Regions from separate parts of the Streptomyces sp. YIM 121038 genome, predicted to be linked through region 1. Evidence: riboswitches for the same ligand, from Rfam matches in the RefSeq annotation. Region 1 holds a riboswitch; each other region holds the start of a gene.
The links. Region 1 has a riboswitch for cobalamin ahead of C9F11_RS36990 (CoA-acylating methylmalonate-semialdehyde dehydrogenase). Riboswitches for the same ligand answer to the same signal wherever they lie in the genome.

Region 1 (5,060 bases):
CTACTTCAAGGAGGAGGCCATCACCTTCGCCTGGGAGCTGAGCACCCGCTCCGTCGCCGACGGCGGCTACGGCCTCGACCCGGCGCGGATCTGGGTGACCGTGCACCACTCCGACACCGAGTCGCGCGGGCTGTGGCGGCGCGTCGCGGACCTGCCCGACGAGCGGATCGTGGTCCGCGGCGACGAGGACAACTTCTGGTCCATGGGCGTGCCGGGACCGTGCGGCCCCTGCTCGGAGCTGTACTACGACCGGGGCCCCGCGCTCGGCCGCGCGGGTGGCCCCGCCGTCGACGAGGACCGGTACATGGAGTTCTGGAACCTCGTCTTCATGCAGTACGAGCGCGGCGAGGGCACCGGCAAGACCGGCTACCCCGTCCTCGGCGAACTCCCGCGCCGCGCCATCGACACCGGCATGGGCCTGGAGCGCATGGCCACCCTGCTCCAGGGCGTGGACAACCTCTACGAGATCGACGAGACCCGCCCCGTCCTCGACCGCGCCGCCGAGCTCACCGGGGTCCGCTACGGCGCCGACGCCACCGACGACGTCCGCCTGCGCGTCGTCGCCGACCACGTCCGCACCGCCCTGATGCTGCTCGCCGACGGCACCGCGCCCGGCAACGAGGGCCGCGGCTACGTGCTGCGCCGCATCCTGCGCCGCGCCGTGCGCTCCCTGCGCCAGCTCGGGTACGGCGACCCGGCCCTCGCCGACCTCCTCGCCGTCGCCCGCGACCGGATGGCACCGAGCCACCCCGAGGTCGCCGACTCCTTCGCGCGCGTCGCCGACCAGGCCCAGGGCGAGGAGGACGCCTTCCGCGCCACCCTCAAGCAGGGCACCACCGTCCTGGACACCGCGGTCACCCGGGTCAAGGCCGACGGCGGGCGCCAACTGCCCGGCGCCCAGGCCTTCCTGCTGCACGACACCTACGGCTTCCCCATCGACCTCACCCTGGAGATGGCCGCGGAGCAGGGCGTCGAGGTCGACCGCGACGGCTTCACGGCGCTCATGAGCGAGCAGCGCGAGCGGGCCCGCGCCGACGCCCGCGCCCGCAAGTCCGGCTCCGCCCCCGACACCTCGGCCCTGCGCGCCGCCCTCGACGCGCACGGGCCCACCGACTGGCGCGCCTGGGACACCCTGGCGACGGACTCCCGCGTCCTCGCGCTGCTGGGCCCCGCGGGCCCCGTACCGGTCGCCCGGGACGGCGAGATCGTCACCGCCGTCCTCGACCGCACCCCGTTCTACGCCGAGTCCGGTGGCCAGGACAGCGACGCCGGACGGCTCACCGGGGCCTCACTGGAGGCCGAGGTGCTCGACGTGCAGCGGCCGCTGCCCGGCCTGGTGGCCCATCAGATCCGCGTCATGGCGGGGGAGGTGGCCGTCGGCGACGCCGTGCACGCGGCCGTCGACCCCGAGTGGCGCCTCGGTGCGCGCCAGGCCCACTCGGGCACCCACGTGCTGCACGCCGCCCTGCGCGAGGTCCTCGGCCCGACCGCCCTGCAGTCCGGCTCCTCCAACCGCCCGGGCCAGCTGCGCCTGGACTTCCCCTGGCGCGGCGGCCTCTCCGCCACCGTCCGCAGCGAGGTCGAGGAGGCCGCCAACCGCGCGCTCCGCCGCGACCTGCCCGTCGGCGTGCGCTGGATGACGCTGCCCGAGGCCAAGGAGCTCGGCGCGCTCGCCCTGTTCGACGAGACGTACGGCGAGCAGGTCCGGGTGGTCGAGATCGGCGGCGCCTGGTCGCGCGAGCTGTGCGGCGGCACCCACGTCGAGCACGCCGCGCAGATCGGCGTCATCGCGCTGACCGCCGAGTCGTCGGTGGGCGCGGGCCTGCGGCGCCTGGAGGCCGCGGTCGGCATCGAGGGCTTCGGCTACCTCGCGCGCGAGCGCGACCTCGTCGCCGAGATCGCCGAGCAGCTCCAGGCGCCGCGCGCCGAACTCCCCGACCGCGTCGCCGCGTTGCTCGGCCGGCTCAAGGCCGCCGACCGGGAGAACGAGCGCCTGCGGCAGGCGGCCCGTGCCGCGCGCGCCGCCGAACTCGCCGGGCGGGCCGTCGAGGTGGCGGGCGCGTACGTGGCCACCGCGACGGCGGAGGGTGACGCGGGCGCCGCGCGGGCCCTGGCCCTCGAAGTGCGCGGACGGCTGCGCCCCGAGCGGCCGGGCGTGGCCGCCGTGACCCTCTCCGGCGACAAGCCGGTGCTCGCCGTCGCGGTGAACGAGGCGGCGCGGGCGGCGGGCCTGTCCGCGTCCGCCCTGGTCAAGCGGCTGCTCGGCGGTCGCGGTGGCGGCTCCGACGAGGTGGCGCAGGGCGGTGGGACGGACCGGGGCGCGCTCGCGGCCGCGGTGGCCGGACTCCCCGGCGTCGTGCGCGAGGAGCTCGGCGCCTGAGCGCGGCGCGACCAGCCGCGGCGGCCGTCGTTCGTCCGAGGCCCGTGGTGGCTGGTCGCGCAGGTCCCCGCGCCCCTTCGGGGGCGTGAGGGGTGCGGTAGGGGTGGGCCTCCATGGACTTACTAGGACGTCCAAGTATATCGTCGTGACCAAGGCCCGCGGTGCAGGGAAGCCGGTGTGAATCCGGCACGGTCCCGCCACTGTGACCGGGGAGCGCGTCCCCATGAAGGACCAACGCCACTGACGGAGAAGTCCGCCGGGAAGGCGAGGAGGCGCGTGCTGATCCGGGAGTCAGGATACCGGCCGCGGGGTGTTCCGTGTTGTCCACGAGGATGGAGCAGACACGCATGGCCCCGGTGCGCACCCGCGACCCTGGAGATCCGGACCTGCGAGCGGTGATCCCCGCTGCCTGAAGGCTGTTCGGCGTGCCCTGTGGCGGTACGCGGCCCAGCCCTGCCATCCCCGGACCGCACCTGACGAGAGAAGCAGGTCCCCCATGGTCCGTGAACTGACCCATTTCATCGGCGGCGAGCACACCCCGGGAACATCGGGAACGCACGCCGACGTGTACGACCCCAACACCGGTGCCGTCCAGGCACGCGTACCGCTCGCGCACCGCGCCGACACCGAGGCGGCGATCGCGAACGCCGCGAAGGCGCAGCCCGCCTGGGGCGAGTGGAACCCGCAGCGCCGCGCCCGCGTCCTGCTGCGGTTCCTCCAGCTCGTCGAGGACGAACGCGACGCCCTCGCACGCCTGTTGTCGTCCGAGCACGGCAAGACCGTCGCCGACGCGCACGGCGACCTCCAGCGCGGCCTGGAGGTCGTGGAGTTCGCCGCGGGCATCCCGCACCTGCTCAAGGGCGAGTTCACCGACAACGCCGGGACCGGCATCGACGTGCACTCGCTGCGCCGCCCCCTCGGCGTCGTCGCCGGGATCACGCCCTTCAACTTCCCCGCGATGATCCCGCTCTGGAAGGCCGCGCCCGCGCTCGCCTGCGGCAACGCCTTCGTCCTCAAGCCGTCCGAGCGCGCCCCGTCCGTCCCGCTGCGCCTGGCCGAGCTGTTCCTCGAAGCGGGCCTGCCGCCGGGCGTCCTGAACGTCGTCAACGGCGGCAAGGAGTCCGTCGACACGCTCCTGGAGGACCCGCGCGTCAAAGCGCTCGGCTTCGTCGGCTCCACGCCGATCGCCGCGCACGTGTACGCCACCGCCGCCGCGCACGGCAAGCGCGCCCAGTGCTTCGGCGGCGCCAAGAACCACATGATCGTGATGCCGGACGCCGACCTCGACAGGGCCGTCGACGCGCTCGTCGGCGCGGGCTACGGCTCCGCGGGCGAGCGCTGCATGGCGATCTCCGTGGCCGTCCCGGTCGGCGAGGCCACCGCCGACGCCCTGGTGGCCCGCCTCAAGGAGCGCGTCGGGGCCCTGCGCGTCGGCCGTTCCGACGACCCCGAGGCCGACTTCGGCCCCCTGGTCGCCCGTGACGCCGTCGAGCGCGTGCGCTCCTACGTCGACCTCGGCGTCCAGGAGGGCGCCGAACTCGTCGTCGACGGCCGTGACTTCACCCTGCCCGGCCACGAGGGCGGCTTCTTCGCGGGCGCCTCGCTCTTCGACCGCGTCACCCCGGACATGCGGATCTACCAGGAGGAGATCTTCGGCCCCGTCCTGTCCGTCGTCCGGGCCGCCGACTACGAAGAGGCGCTGCGGCTGCCCACCGAGCACCCCTACGGCAACGGCGTCGCGCTCTTCACCCGCGACGGCGACACCGCCCGCGACTTCACCCGGCGCGTGGACACCGGCATGGTCGGCGTCAACGTCCCCATCCCGGTCCCCGTCGCCTACCACACCTTCGGCGGCTGGAAGCGCTCCGGATTCGGCGACCTCAACCAGCACGGCCCCGACGCCATCCGCTTCTACACCCGCACCAAGACCGTCACCTCGCGCTGGCCCTCCGGGGCGAAGGAAGGCGCGAGCTTCACGATCCCGACGATGGCGTGAGCGCCCCGATGACCGCCACGACCACCACCCTGCTCGGCGAGGACCAGCTCGCCCTCGTCGAGACCACCCTCGACTTCGCCGAGGAACATCTCGCCCCGCACGCCCTCGCCTGGGACCAGGACAAGCACTTCCCGGTCGACGTGCTGCGCAAGGCCGCGGACCTCGGGCTCGGCGGCGTCTACGTCGACGAGGCCGCGGGCGGCTCCGGCCTGACCCGCTCCGACGGCGTCCTCGTCTTCGAGGCCCTCGCCTCCGGCTGCCCCTCCGTCGCGGGCTATCTGTCCATCCACAACATGGTCGCCTGGATGATCGACCACTACGGCGACCGCGCCCAGCGCGCCCGCTGGCTGGGGCCGCTCACCTCCATGGACCGGCTCGGCAGCTACTGCCTCACCGAGCCGGGGGCCGGTTCGGACGCCGCCGCGCTGAGCACCCGCGCCGAGCGCGACGGCGACGCGTACGTCCTCACCGGCGTCAAGCAGTTCATCTCCGGCGCGGGCGCCGCGCACGTGTACGTGGTGATGGCCCGCACCGGCGGCGGCGGACCCGACGGCGTGTCCGCGTTCGTCGTCGAACGCGACGACCCCGGCCTGTCCTTCGGCGCGAACGAGAAGAAGATGGGCTGGAACGCGCAGCCCACCCGGCAGGTCCTCCTCGACGGCGTGCGCGTCCCCGCCGACCGGC
Region 2 (5,060 bases), 5.9 Mb from region 1:
CTGCGCGGCCCACGGGTAGCAGACCTGGTCGTCGACCTCGCAGAGGCGGGTGTAGTAGCTGTAGAGGCTCTCCTGGTGCGTGGCCGTGTCCTTGAACGGGATGACCTTCAGGGACGGGGCCATCGACTTCCGGGTCAGGACGCCCTTCATCTCCAGGAACGGAAGCAGCGCCTCCTCCAGGTCGTTGCGGTACGTCGTGTTGTCCGCGTCGAAGACGGCGTACGCGCCGTTGTGCGCGTTCTCGGCGATGACCTCGCCGAGCTCGGCGGCCACCGGCTTCGGCCAGTGCGCGAGCCGGACGGGCGCGGCCGACGGGCTCGCCGTGGCCGCGTCCGCGCCCGGCCACAGCACACCGCCCGCGAACACCGCCGCGGCGAGCGCCCCCGCGAGTCCGAGGGCCGCCCGCTTGGTCCTGCTTCGTGCTCGTACAGCCATGGTGTCCGTTCCTCGGATCCTCGGAGGTGACGCGCCGCCCGGTGCGGAGCGGCGGGCCATGCTACGAGCGCGCGCAGCCGATTCCCATGATCGATGTCACGGTGCGTGGCGGGCGTGGGACGCGGCGGAGCGGGTAGGCGCGGCGGCGCCCGCGAGGCCGTGCCCGGCGCCCGCGAGGCCGTGCCCGGCGCCCGCGAAGCCGTGCCCGGCGCCCCGCGCGTGGTCACAATGGACGCATGGACACCGCCCGCCGCGAGTTCGTCCGCCCCCCGCTCCCGCCGGAGCAGGGCGGCAAGGTCGTGTCCGCCGTGGGCTACCGCACGAGCGGCGAGGCGCCGGGCCTGCACCGCGGCCTGCCGTCGCCGTATCTGACGCTGATCTTCTCGCTCGACGGGCCCGTCGTCACCGGCTCCACCGCCGAGCAGGCCACCGGGCCCGACGCCGTGCGCACCGACATCGTCGTGGGCGGGCTGCACCAGAGCCCGGCGTACGTCGTGCAGCCCGAGCACCAGGCGGGCATCCAGCTCGCCGTGCACCCGCTCGCGGCCCGCTCGCTCCTCGGCCTCCCGGCCGCCGAGCTGACGGGACGGCTCGTCACCGACGGCACGGACGTCCTCGGCCGGATCGCCGCCGACGTCCGCGAGCGGCTGTGCGAGGCCGACGGCTGGGACGAGCGGTTCGCCTGCCTCAACGCCTACTTGGCGCGCCGCGCCGCCGACGCCGGGCGCCTCGCCCCGGTGCGCCCCGAGGTCGCCGAGGCCTGGGCCTGGCTCGCCCGGCACCGGGGCGCGGGCACCCTGCGGGGCCTGGCCGCGCACGTCGCGCTCAGCGAACGCCGCCTGACGGCCCTGTTCCGCGCCGAGACCGGCGTGCCGCCCAAGCAGGCCGCCCGCCTGATGCGCTTCCAGCACGCGAAGGCGCGGGTCGTGCGCGCGGTCGTCGCGGGCGCGCCCGCCGACCTCGCCCGCGTCGCCGCCGACTGCGGCTACTACGACCACTCCCACCTGGTGCGCGACTTCCGCCAGTACACGGGCGCGAGCCCGAGCGCCTGGCTGGCCGAGGAGTGCCGGAATATCCAAGCCGGGGGGCACCGCGACGGCGAAGACTGAGGGACATGAACACCAACGAAGCGGTACAGAGCACTCGGACCACCCCGAACCTCCGCGCCCCCGACGTCTGGCCCACCTTCCAGGCCCACGACGCCCCCGCCCTCATCGACTTCCTCGTCACCACCGTCGGCTTCCTGCGCACCGCCGTGTACGAGGACGGCGGCCGCGTCGCCCACGCCCAGCTCGACTGGCCCGAGGGCGGCGGCGTCATGCTCGGCTCCTACGACCCGCGGTCGGCCGAGTGGTGCCTCAAGCCGGGGACGTTCGGCGCGTACGTCGTCACGGATCACGTCGACGCCCTCCACCGCCGCCTCAAGGAGGCGGGCGTGAAGGTCATCCGCGAGATAGAGGACCAGCCGTACGGCAGCCGCGAGTTCGCTGTCGCGGACCCGGAGGGCAACAAGTGGTCCTTCGGCACCTACCGCGGCGAACCACGCCCCGAGCAGGGGTGACGTCCTCCCGGCCCGCGGCGGGGTGATAGCTTGCGCACGCCAGTCGCGCCCGTACCCGGGCCAGGGAATCCGGTGGGAATCCGGAACTGACGCGCAGCGGTGAGGGGGACGGGCGGGACCAGCGGCCACTGGATGTCACGGACATCCGGGAAGGCGGCCCCGCCCGGACGAACCCGAGTCCGAAGACCTGCTGGCACCGCCGACCGCGCGCCGGGCGGCGGGGTTTCGCAGACCAGGCTCCGCGCATGAGCCATGAGACCCGGGAAGTCCTGTGCCCCCTCTTGCCCCTCGCGCACGCCGCGCGGCCGCCCGTCCCCGCAGCGCCGCCCCCGGTGCCCGCACCGCCCCCGGGCCGCGTCTGACCGCGCTGCTCGCGGCGGGCGGCCTGCTCCTGCTCACCGCCTGCGGCGGCGGCTCCGCGCAGCGGCAGGACGCCGGTGCCAAGGCCGCGGGCTACCCGGTGACGGTCACCTCCTGCGGCCAGAAGGCCGAGGTCACGGCCCCGCCGAAGCGGGCGGTCTCCCTCGACCAGGGCTCCACGGAGATCCTGCTCTCCCTCGGCCTCGCCGACCGCATGGCCGGCACCGGCACCTGGACCGACCCGGTCCTGCCCCGCCTGAAGAAGCAGAACGCGAAGGTCGAGCGCCTCGCCGACCGCTACCCGTCCCTGGAGAAGGTCCTCTCCAAGGAGCCGGACTTCGTCAGCGCGTCGTTCCTCTACACCGTCGGCAAGGGCGGCGTCGCCGACCGCGCCAAGTTCACCGAGCTCGGCGTCCCCGTCTACGTCTCGCCCACCGACTGCGCGGGCAAGGACAACGGCGGCGACGGCGACGGCACCCGCACCAAGACGCTCACCATGGACACCGTCTACGGCGAGATCCGCGACCTGGCCCGGGTCTTCCACGTCCAGGCGCGCGGCGAGCGCCTCGTCGCGGACCTCAAGTCCCGCGTGACCAGGGCGAAGCGGACGCTCAAGGCGTCCGACGCGTCCGTCCTGTACTGGTTCTCCGACTCCAAGGCGCCCTACATCGCGGGCTGCTGCGGCGCGCCCGGCGTCATCACCCGCGCCCTCGGCGTCCGCAACGTCTTCGCCGACACGCGCGCCGAGTGGCCCCAGATCAACTGGGAGACCGTGGCCGACCGCGACCCGGACGTCCTCGTCATCGGCGACCTCACCCGCAAGGCCCAGTCGGCCGAGAGCGCCCGCCAGAAGATCAGGTTCCTGGAGTCCAACCCCGTCACCAAGAACCTCACGGCCGTGAAGAAGAAGCGGTACGTGCTGCTCAGCGGCCAGGCCCTCAACCCGACGATCCGCACGGTCGACGGCATCGAGCAAGTCGCGGCGGGGCTGCGCGCGTTCGGCCTGGCGCGGTGAGCACGGCCGCACGCGAGCGGGCCCGCGGCGGCCCGCGCCTCCGGTCCGGCGCCTGGCGCACGGCCCTGCTGTGGGCGGCGGGCCTGGTGGCGCTCCCGCTCTCGGTGGCCGTCGCCGTCACCATCGGCCCGGCCGACATCTCCGTACCGGACGTCTGGGCGGCGGTGGCCGCCCACCTCGGCTGGGGCGAGGCCCGGCTCACCCCGCTGCGCGACGGCATCGTGTGGAACCTGCGCATGCCGCGCACCCTGCTCGCGGGCGTCTGCGGGGCGGGCCTCGCCGTGTGCGGCGCGGTCCTCCAGTCGCTCCTGCGCAATCCGCTCGCCGACCCCTTCGTCCTCGGGGTGTCCTCCGGGGCGTCCACGGGCGCGGTGGCGGTGGTGGTCCTCGGGGTCGGCGGGGGAGCGGTGTCGGTCTCCGGCGGGGCCTTCGCCGGGGCCCTGTGCGCGTTCGGCTTCGTGCTGCTCCTCAGCCAGGCCCTGGGCGCCACCACGGACCGCGTGGTCCTGTCCGGCGTCGCGGCCATGCAGCTCTTCTCCTCCCTCACCTCCTTCGTCATCCTGACGGCCGCGGACGCGGAGACGACGCGCGGCGTCCTGTTCTGGCTGCTCGGCTCGTTGAGCGGCGCGGACTGGACGGACGTGGCGGTGTGCGCGGCGGTCCTCGCCGTGGCCCTGGTGATCTGTCTGTCCCAGGCCCACACCCTCGACGCGTTCGCCTTCGGCCAGGACGCGGCGGCCGCCCTGGGCGTGCACGTCACCCGGGTCCGGCTGCTCCTGCTGTGCACCACGGCCCTGCTCACGGCGGCCCTGGTCAGCGCGGCCGGGGCCATCGGCTTCGTCGGCCTGACCCTGCCGCACGCGGCCCGTGTGCTCGTCGGTCCGCGCCACGCCCGCCTGCTGCCGGTGACGGCCCTGACGGGCGCGGTGTTCCTCATCTGGGTGGACACCCTGGCCCGTACGCTCCTGGACCCGCAGGAGGTGCCGGTCGGGGTGGTCACGTCGCTGATCGGCGTCCCCGCGTTCGTGGCGGTCCTCTACCGCACGAGGAGGGTCGGATGAGCGCGGCGGAGTCGCGGGCGGAGCCTTCGGCAGGTTCTTCGACGGAGCCTTCGGCGGGCCTTCCGGGGGAGCTTTCGGCAGGTCCCGCGGAGGGCGGCGCGGGCCTCAGCGCGGACCGGGTCTCCCGGGCCGCGGGCGGGCGCCTCATCGTCGACGGCGTCACCCTGGCCCCGCGGCCGGGCACGGTGGTCGGCCTCCTGGGCCCCAACGGCTCCGGGAAGTCCACGCTCCTGCGCCTCCTCGCGGGCGTCCTGGCCCCCACCGCCGGGGCGGTCACCCTCGACGGCGAGCCGCTGCGCGACCTGGGCCGCCGCGCGGTCGCCCGCCGTCTCGCCCTGGTGGAGCAACAGGCGGACACCCAGGTCGACCTGACGGTGCGGGACGTCGTACGCCTGGGCCGGGTGCCGCACCGCCGCGCCTGGGCGCCGTCGACCACAGAGGACGAGCGGGCCGTGGCGGAGGCCCTGGCCCGCACGGGCCTGTCCGGCCGCGCGGACCAGCCCTGGCACACCCTCTCCGGCGGCGAACGCCAGCGCTCCCACATCGCCCGGGCCCTGGCCCAGTCCCCCCGCGAGCTCCTCCTCGACGAGCCCACCAACCACCTGGACATCCACCACCAGCTGGACCT
Region 3 (5,060 bases), 2.6 Mb from region 1:
TGAAGGACACCCTGATCTACATCGTGATCGTGGTGGCCATCATCTACATCCCGATCAAACTCGGCGGGTTCGACGACGTCTTCCACGCGGCGAGCGAGAAGTTCTCGGCGACCAACGAGGCGACCGGCAAGCCCGTCGGCGCGCTCGTGCCCGGCGACGCGGGGACCTGGACGTACGCGACCCTGGCGCTCGGCTCGGCGCTCGCGCTCTTCATGTACCCGCACTCGATCACCGCGACGCTGTCCTCGCGCAGCCGGGACGTGATCCGCCGCAACACCACCATCCTGCCGCTGTACTCGCTGATGCTGGGCCTGCTCGCGCTGCTCGGGTTCATGGCGATCGCGGCCGGGGTGAAGGTCGACAACGGGCAGCTGGCGATTCCGCAGCTGTTCGAGGACATGTTCCCCGACTGGTTCACCGGCGTGGCCTTCGCGGCCATCGGCATCGGCGCGCTCGTGCCCGCCGCCATCATGTCCATCGCGGCCGCGAACCTCTTCACGCGCAACATCTACAAGGACTTCCTCAAGCCGGACGCGACGCCCGAGCAGGAGACCAAGGTCTCCAAGCTGGTCTCGCTCCTGGTGAAGGTGGGCGCCCTCGCCTTCGTGCTCACCATGGACAAGACCGTCGCCATCAACTTCCAGCTCCTGGGCGGCATCTGGATCCTGCAGACCATGCCCGCGCTCGTCGGCGGCCTGTTCACGCGGTGGTTCCACCGGTGGGCGCTGCTCGCCGGGTGGGCGGCCGGCATGATCTACGGCACGGTGGCCGCCTACGGCGTCGCCTCGCCGACGCAGGCGCACTTCGGCGGGTCCTCCAAGGAGATCCCCGGCATCGGTGAGATCGGCTACATCGGCCTGACGGCGTTCGTCCTGAACGTGGTCGTGACGGTCGTCCTCACCTTCGTCCTGAAGGCGTTCAAGGCCCCCGAGGGCGTCGACGAGACCTCCCCCGAGGACTACACGGCGGACGCCGGTGACAAGGGCGTGGCCGTCGAGCTGCCCAAGGTGGGGGCGGGCCACTGAGCCGAGGCGGCACGGACCGACAGGGCCGGGCGGGGCACGGCGGCGGACGCATGCGAAAGGATGTGCGCATGAGACGTTCCCGCCGCCTCCTCCCGGCCCTGCTCCTCGCCCCCCTCGCCCTCACCGGCTGCGGTTCGGACAGCCTCGACAGCGCGGCGCCGCCGGACCGCGCCGAGCTGAAGGCCCGCGCCGAGGCGGCGCAGACCGTCGTGGAGCACGTCTACGTGACGGAGGCCGACGGCTTCGAGCTGGCCCGGCAGTCGGTGGGCGTGATCGGCGACTACGGCTTCCAGTCCACCTACGTACGGGACGAGGGCGGCGCGCAGCTCACGCTCTCCGTCGACCGGGGCACCGTCACCGACGGGAACTGCCGCACGGTCCCGCCCGCCGCCACGCGCTGCGAGAAGGACGGCAAGGGCTGGTACCGCCGCACGGGCTCCCGGCACGAGTACGTCCGCTCGGAGAACGGGCTGCGCATCCAGCTCGCCGCCGACCGCGGCGCGGTGAGCCGCGCGGTGCTGCGCGCCGCCGCCGAGACCGCCCACCGCGCCGACGACCGCGAACTCGACGCGACCCTGCCCGAGACGGCCGACCCCGAGGGCCTGCCCACGGACGGCGGCGACACGGGCCGCCCCGCGGAGCGCGGCGACCTGCCGCCGAACGGCGACGGCGCCCCGCAGGACCCCCCGGGCGCGGGCGGCTGACCGACCGGCACCCCCGGCCGCGCCGGGCCCCGGCCCAGGCCTCCACGCCCCGCCGCAGCCCTCCACGCCCCGCGCCGGGCCCCGCCCCAACCCCTCCGCGCCCCGCTCCGGACCCGGTATCCGTCCCCCGGTCCGGCCTTTCTCCCTGGCGAGTTGACGCTCCGACCTGCTCCCGAGCGACCACACCCCGTGAGGGAACGGTCACCTCCGACACAACATCTAGGGGCGCCACCGAAACCCGGCACAAGATGTATGCTCGTCCTCGCTGTCGCCGCAGGGGAATCCGGTGGAAGTCCGGAACTGTCCCGCAACGGTGTACGTGTGCGCATTTGCGTACCCACAAAGTCCGAGGACCTGCCGACAGCGCACCCGTGCCGCCCGGTCCGGGTGCAGACGTCCGGGCCTCGTGGACATGGGCTGGTGGACGCGGCGTACGTACCGCCTCGCGCGGTCGCGCCCGTGTGCCTCCGCCTGCCTCGATGCCCAGAGCCGAGCGAGGGAGAGCACCACGTGACCATCGCGCCCGCCGAGCCCGCGTCAGCGCAGGCCGAAGCCGGTCAGCAGCACGCCGAGCAGTCCGCCCCGTCCACCGACGGGCCCGGCGCCGCCCTGCTGCGCACCCTGACCGACCTCACCGCCGACCTTCCCGACGCCGACCCCGGACGCGTCGCCGCGGCCGCGCTGCGCGGCCGCTCGGCGAAGGCCGACGAGGCGGAGTTGCGGGAGCTCGCCACCGAGGCGGCCGCCGGGCTCATCTCCGAGGACCCCGCGTACTCCCGGCTCGCCGCCCGGCTCCTGAGCGTCGGCATCCGCGAGGAGGCCGCCTCGCAGGGCGTCACGTCGTTCTCCGAGTCCGTCGCGGTCGGCCACCGCGAGGGCCTGATCGCCGACCGCACCGCCGACTTCGCGGCCCTGCACGGCACCCGTCTGGACGCCCTCGTGGAGGCCGCGCTGGCCGACGGCGCCGACCGCCGCTTCGGCTACTTCGGCCTGCGCACGCTGCACAGCCGCTACCTGCTGCGCCACCCGATCACCCGCAAGGTCATCGAGACGCCGCAGCACTTCATGCTGCGCGTGGCCACCGGTCTCGCCGAGGACGACTCCGTGCGCGCCCTCGACGAGGTCGCCGCGCTGTACGGCCTGATGAGCCGCCTCGACTACCTGCCGTCGTCGCCGACGCTCTTCAACTCCGGCACCCGCCACCCGCAGATGTCGAGCTGCTACCTGCTCGACTCCCCGCTCGACGAGCTGGACTCGATCTACGACCGCTACCACCAGGTGGCGCGCCTGTCGAAGCACGCGGGCGGCATCGGCCTGTCGTACTCCCGCATCCGCTCGCGCGGTTCGCTGATCCGCGGCACGAACGGCCACTCCAACGGCATCGTGCCGTTCCTGAAGACGCTCGACGCCTCCGTCGCCGCCGTGAACCAGGGCGGCCGCCGCAAGGGCGCCGCCGCCGTCTACCTGGAGACCTGGCACTCCGACATCGAGGAGTTCCTGGAGCTGCGGGACAACACCGGCGAGGACGCCCGGCGCACCCACAACCTGAACCTGGCGCACTGGATCCCGGACGAGTTCATGCGCCGGGTCGCCGCCGACCAGGAGTGGTCGCTGTTCTCCCCCGCCGACGTGCCCGAGCTCGTCGACCTGTGGGGCGAGGAGTTCGACACGGCCTACCGCGCGGCCGAGGCCAAGGGCCTGGCGCAGAAGACCATGCCCGCCCGCGATCTGTACGGCCGCATGATGCGCACCCTCGCGCAGACCGGCAACGGCTGGATGACCTTCAAGGACGCCTCCAACCGCACCGCCAACCAGACCGCCGAGCCCGGCCACACCGTGCACTCCTCGAATCTGTGCACGGAGATCCTGGAGGTCACGGACGACGGCGAGACGGCCGTGTGCAACCTCGGCTCGGTGAACCTCGGGGCCTTCGTGGCCGACGGGGACATCGACTGGGAGCGCCTGGACGCCACCGTCCGCACCGCCGTGACGTTCCTCGACCGCGTCGTGGACATCAACTTCTACCCGACCGAGCAGGCCGGGCGCTCCAACGCCAAGTGGCGCCCGGTGGGCCTCGGCGCCATGGGCCTGCAGGACGTCTTCTTCCAGCTGCGGCTGCCCTTCGACTCCCCCGAGGCCAAGGCGCTGTCCACCCGGATCGCCGAGCGGATCATGCTCGCCGCGTACGAGGCGTCCGCGGACCTCGCCGAGCGCCACGGGCCGCTGCCCGCCTGGGAGAAGACCCGCACGGCGCGCGGTGTCCTGCACCCCGACCACTACGAGACGGAGCGGGCCTGGCCCGAGCGCTGGGAGGCCCTGCGGGCGCGCATCGGCAAGGTCGGCATGCGCAACTCGCTGCTCCTCGCCATCGCCCCGACGGCCACCATCGCGTCCATCGCGGGCGTCTACGAGTGCATCGAGCCGCAGGTCTCCAACCTCTTCAAGCGCGAGACGCTGTCCGGCGAGTTCCTCCAGGTGAACTCCTACCTGGTGCAGGACCTCAAGAAGCTCGGCGTCTGGGACGCGCAGACCCGTGAGGCGCTGCGCGAGTCCAACGGCTCGGTGCAGGGCTTCACCTGGGTGCCCGCCGACGTGCGGAACCTGTACCGCACGGCCTGGGAGATCCCGCAGCGCGGCCTGATCGACATGGCCGCCGCGCGCACGCCGTACCTCGACCAGTCGCAGTCCCTGAACCTGTTCCTGGAGACGCCGACCATCGGCAAGCTCTCCTCGATGTACGCCTACGCCTGGCAGCAGGGCCTCAAGACCACGTACTACCTGCGCTCGCGCCCCGCGACGCGCATCGCCCGCGCCGCCGGGGGCTCCGCCGCCGCGGCCGCCCCCGTCCCCCAGCAGGTGACCGACCCCGAGGCGATCGCCTGCTCCCTGGAAAACCCCGAGTCCTGCGAGGCCTGCCAGTAATGTCCCAGTCGGAAATGCACACCACCTCGACGGGCGAGAAGAACCTGCTCGACCCGGGCTTCGAGCTGACGCTCCGCCCGATGCGCTACCCGGACTTCTACGAGCGCTACCGGGACGCGATCAAGAACACCTGGACCGTGGAGGAGGTCGACCTCCACTCGGACGTGGCCGACCTCGCCAAGCTGACGCCCGAGGAGCAGCACCTGATCGGCCGCCTGGTCGCGTTCTTCGCGACCGGCGACTCGATCGTGGCGAACAACCTCGTGCTCACCCTCTACAAGCACATCAACTCCCCCGAGGCGCGGCTCTATCTGAGCCGGCAGCTGTTCGAGGAGGCCGTGCACGTCCAGTTCTATCTGACGCTGCTCGACACCTATCTCCCCGACCCGGACGACCGCGCCGCCGCCTT

Region 2: linked by a shared signal. The riboswitch ahead of C9F11_RS12450 (ABC transporter substrate-binding protein) and the one ahead of C9F11_RS36990 (CoA-acylating methylmalonate-semialdehyde dehydrogenase) in region 1 are both predicted to bind cobalamin.
Region 3: linked by a shared signal. The riboswitch ahead of C9F11_RS27150 (ribonucleoside-diphosphate reductase subunit alpha) and the one ahead of C9F11_RS36990 (CoA-acylating methylmalonate-semialdehyde dehydrogenase) in region 1 are both predicted to bind cobalamin.

The regions. Positions count from the first base shown of each region.
Region 1 is NZ_CP030771.1:8,882,005-8,887,064, forward strand. Features, by position in the region: gene alaS (alanine--tRNA ligase) at 1-2,380, shown strand, start outside; cobalamin riboswitch at 2,516-2,703, shown strand; gene C9F11_RS36990 (CoA-acylating methylmalonate-semialdehyde dehydrogenase) at 2,877-4,376, shown strand; gene C9F11_RS36995 (acyl-CoA dehydrogenase family protein) at 4,385-5,060, shown strand, end outside.
Region 2 is NZ_CP030771.1:2,970,180-2,975,239, reverse strand. Features, by position in the region: gene C9F11_RS12465 (HAD family hydrolase) at 1-435, opposite strand, end outside; gene C9F11_RS12460 (helix-turn-helix domain-containing protein) at 672-1,544, shown strand; gene C9F11_RS12455 (VOC family protein) at 1,550-1,996, shown strand; cobalamin riboswitch at 2,020-2,206, shown strand; gene C9F11_RS12450 (ABC transporter substrate-binding protein) at 2,355-3,371, shown strand; gene C9F11_RS12445 (iron chelate uptake ABC transporter family permease subunit) at 3,437-4,432, shown strand; gene C9F11_RS12440 (ABC transporter ATP-binding protein) at 4,429-5,060, shown strand, end outside.
Region 3 is NZ_CP030771.1:6,302,384-6,307,443, reverse strand. Features, by position in the region: gene C9F11_RS27160 (sodium:solute symporter family protein) at 1-1,025, shown strand, start outside; gene C9F11_RS27155 (hypothetical protein) at 1,094-1,729, shown strand; cobalamin riboswitch at 1,965-2,106, shown strand; gene C9F11_RS27150 (ribonucleoside-diphosphate reductase subunit alpha) at 2,240-4,651, shown strand; gene C9F11_RS27145 (ribonucleotide-diphosphate reductase subunit beta) at 4,651-5,060, shown strand, end outside.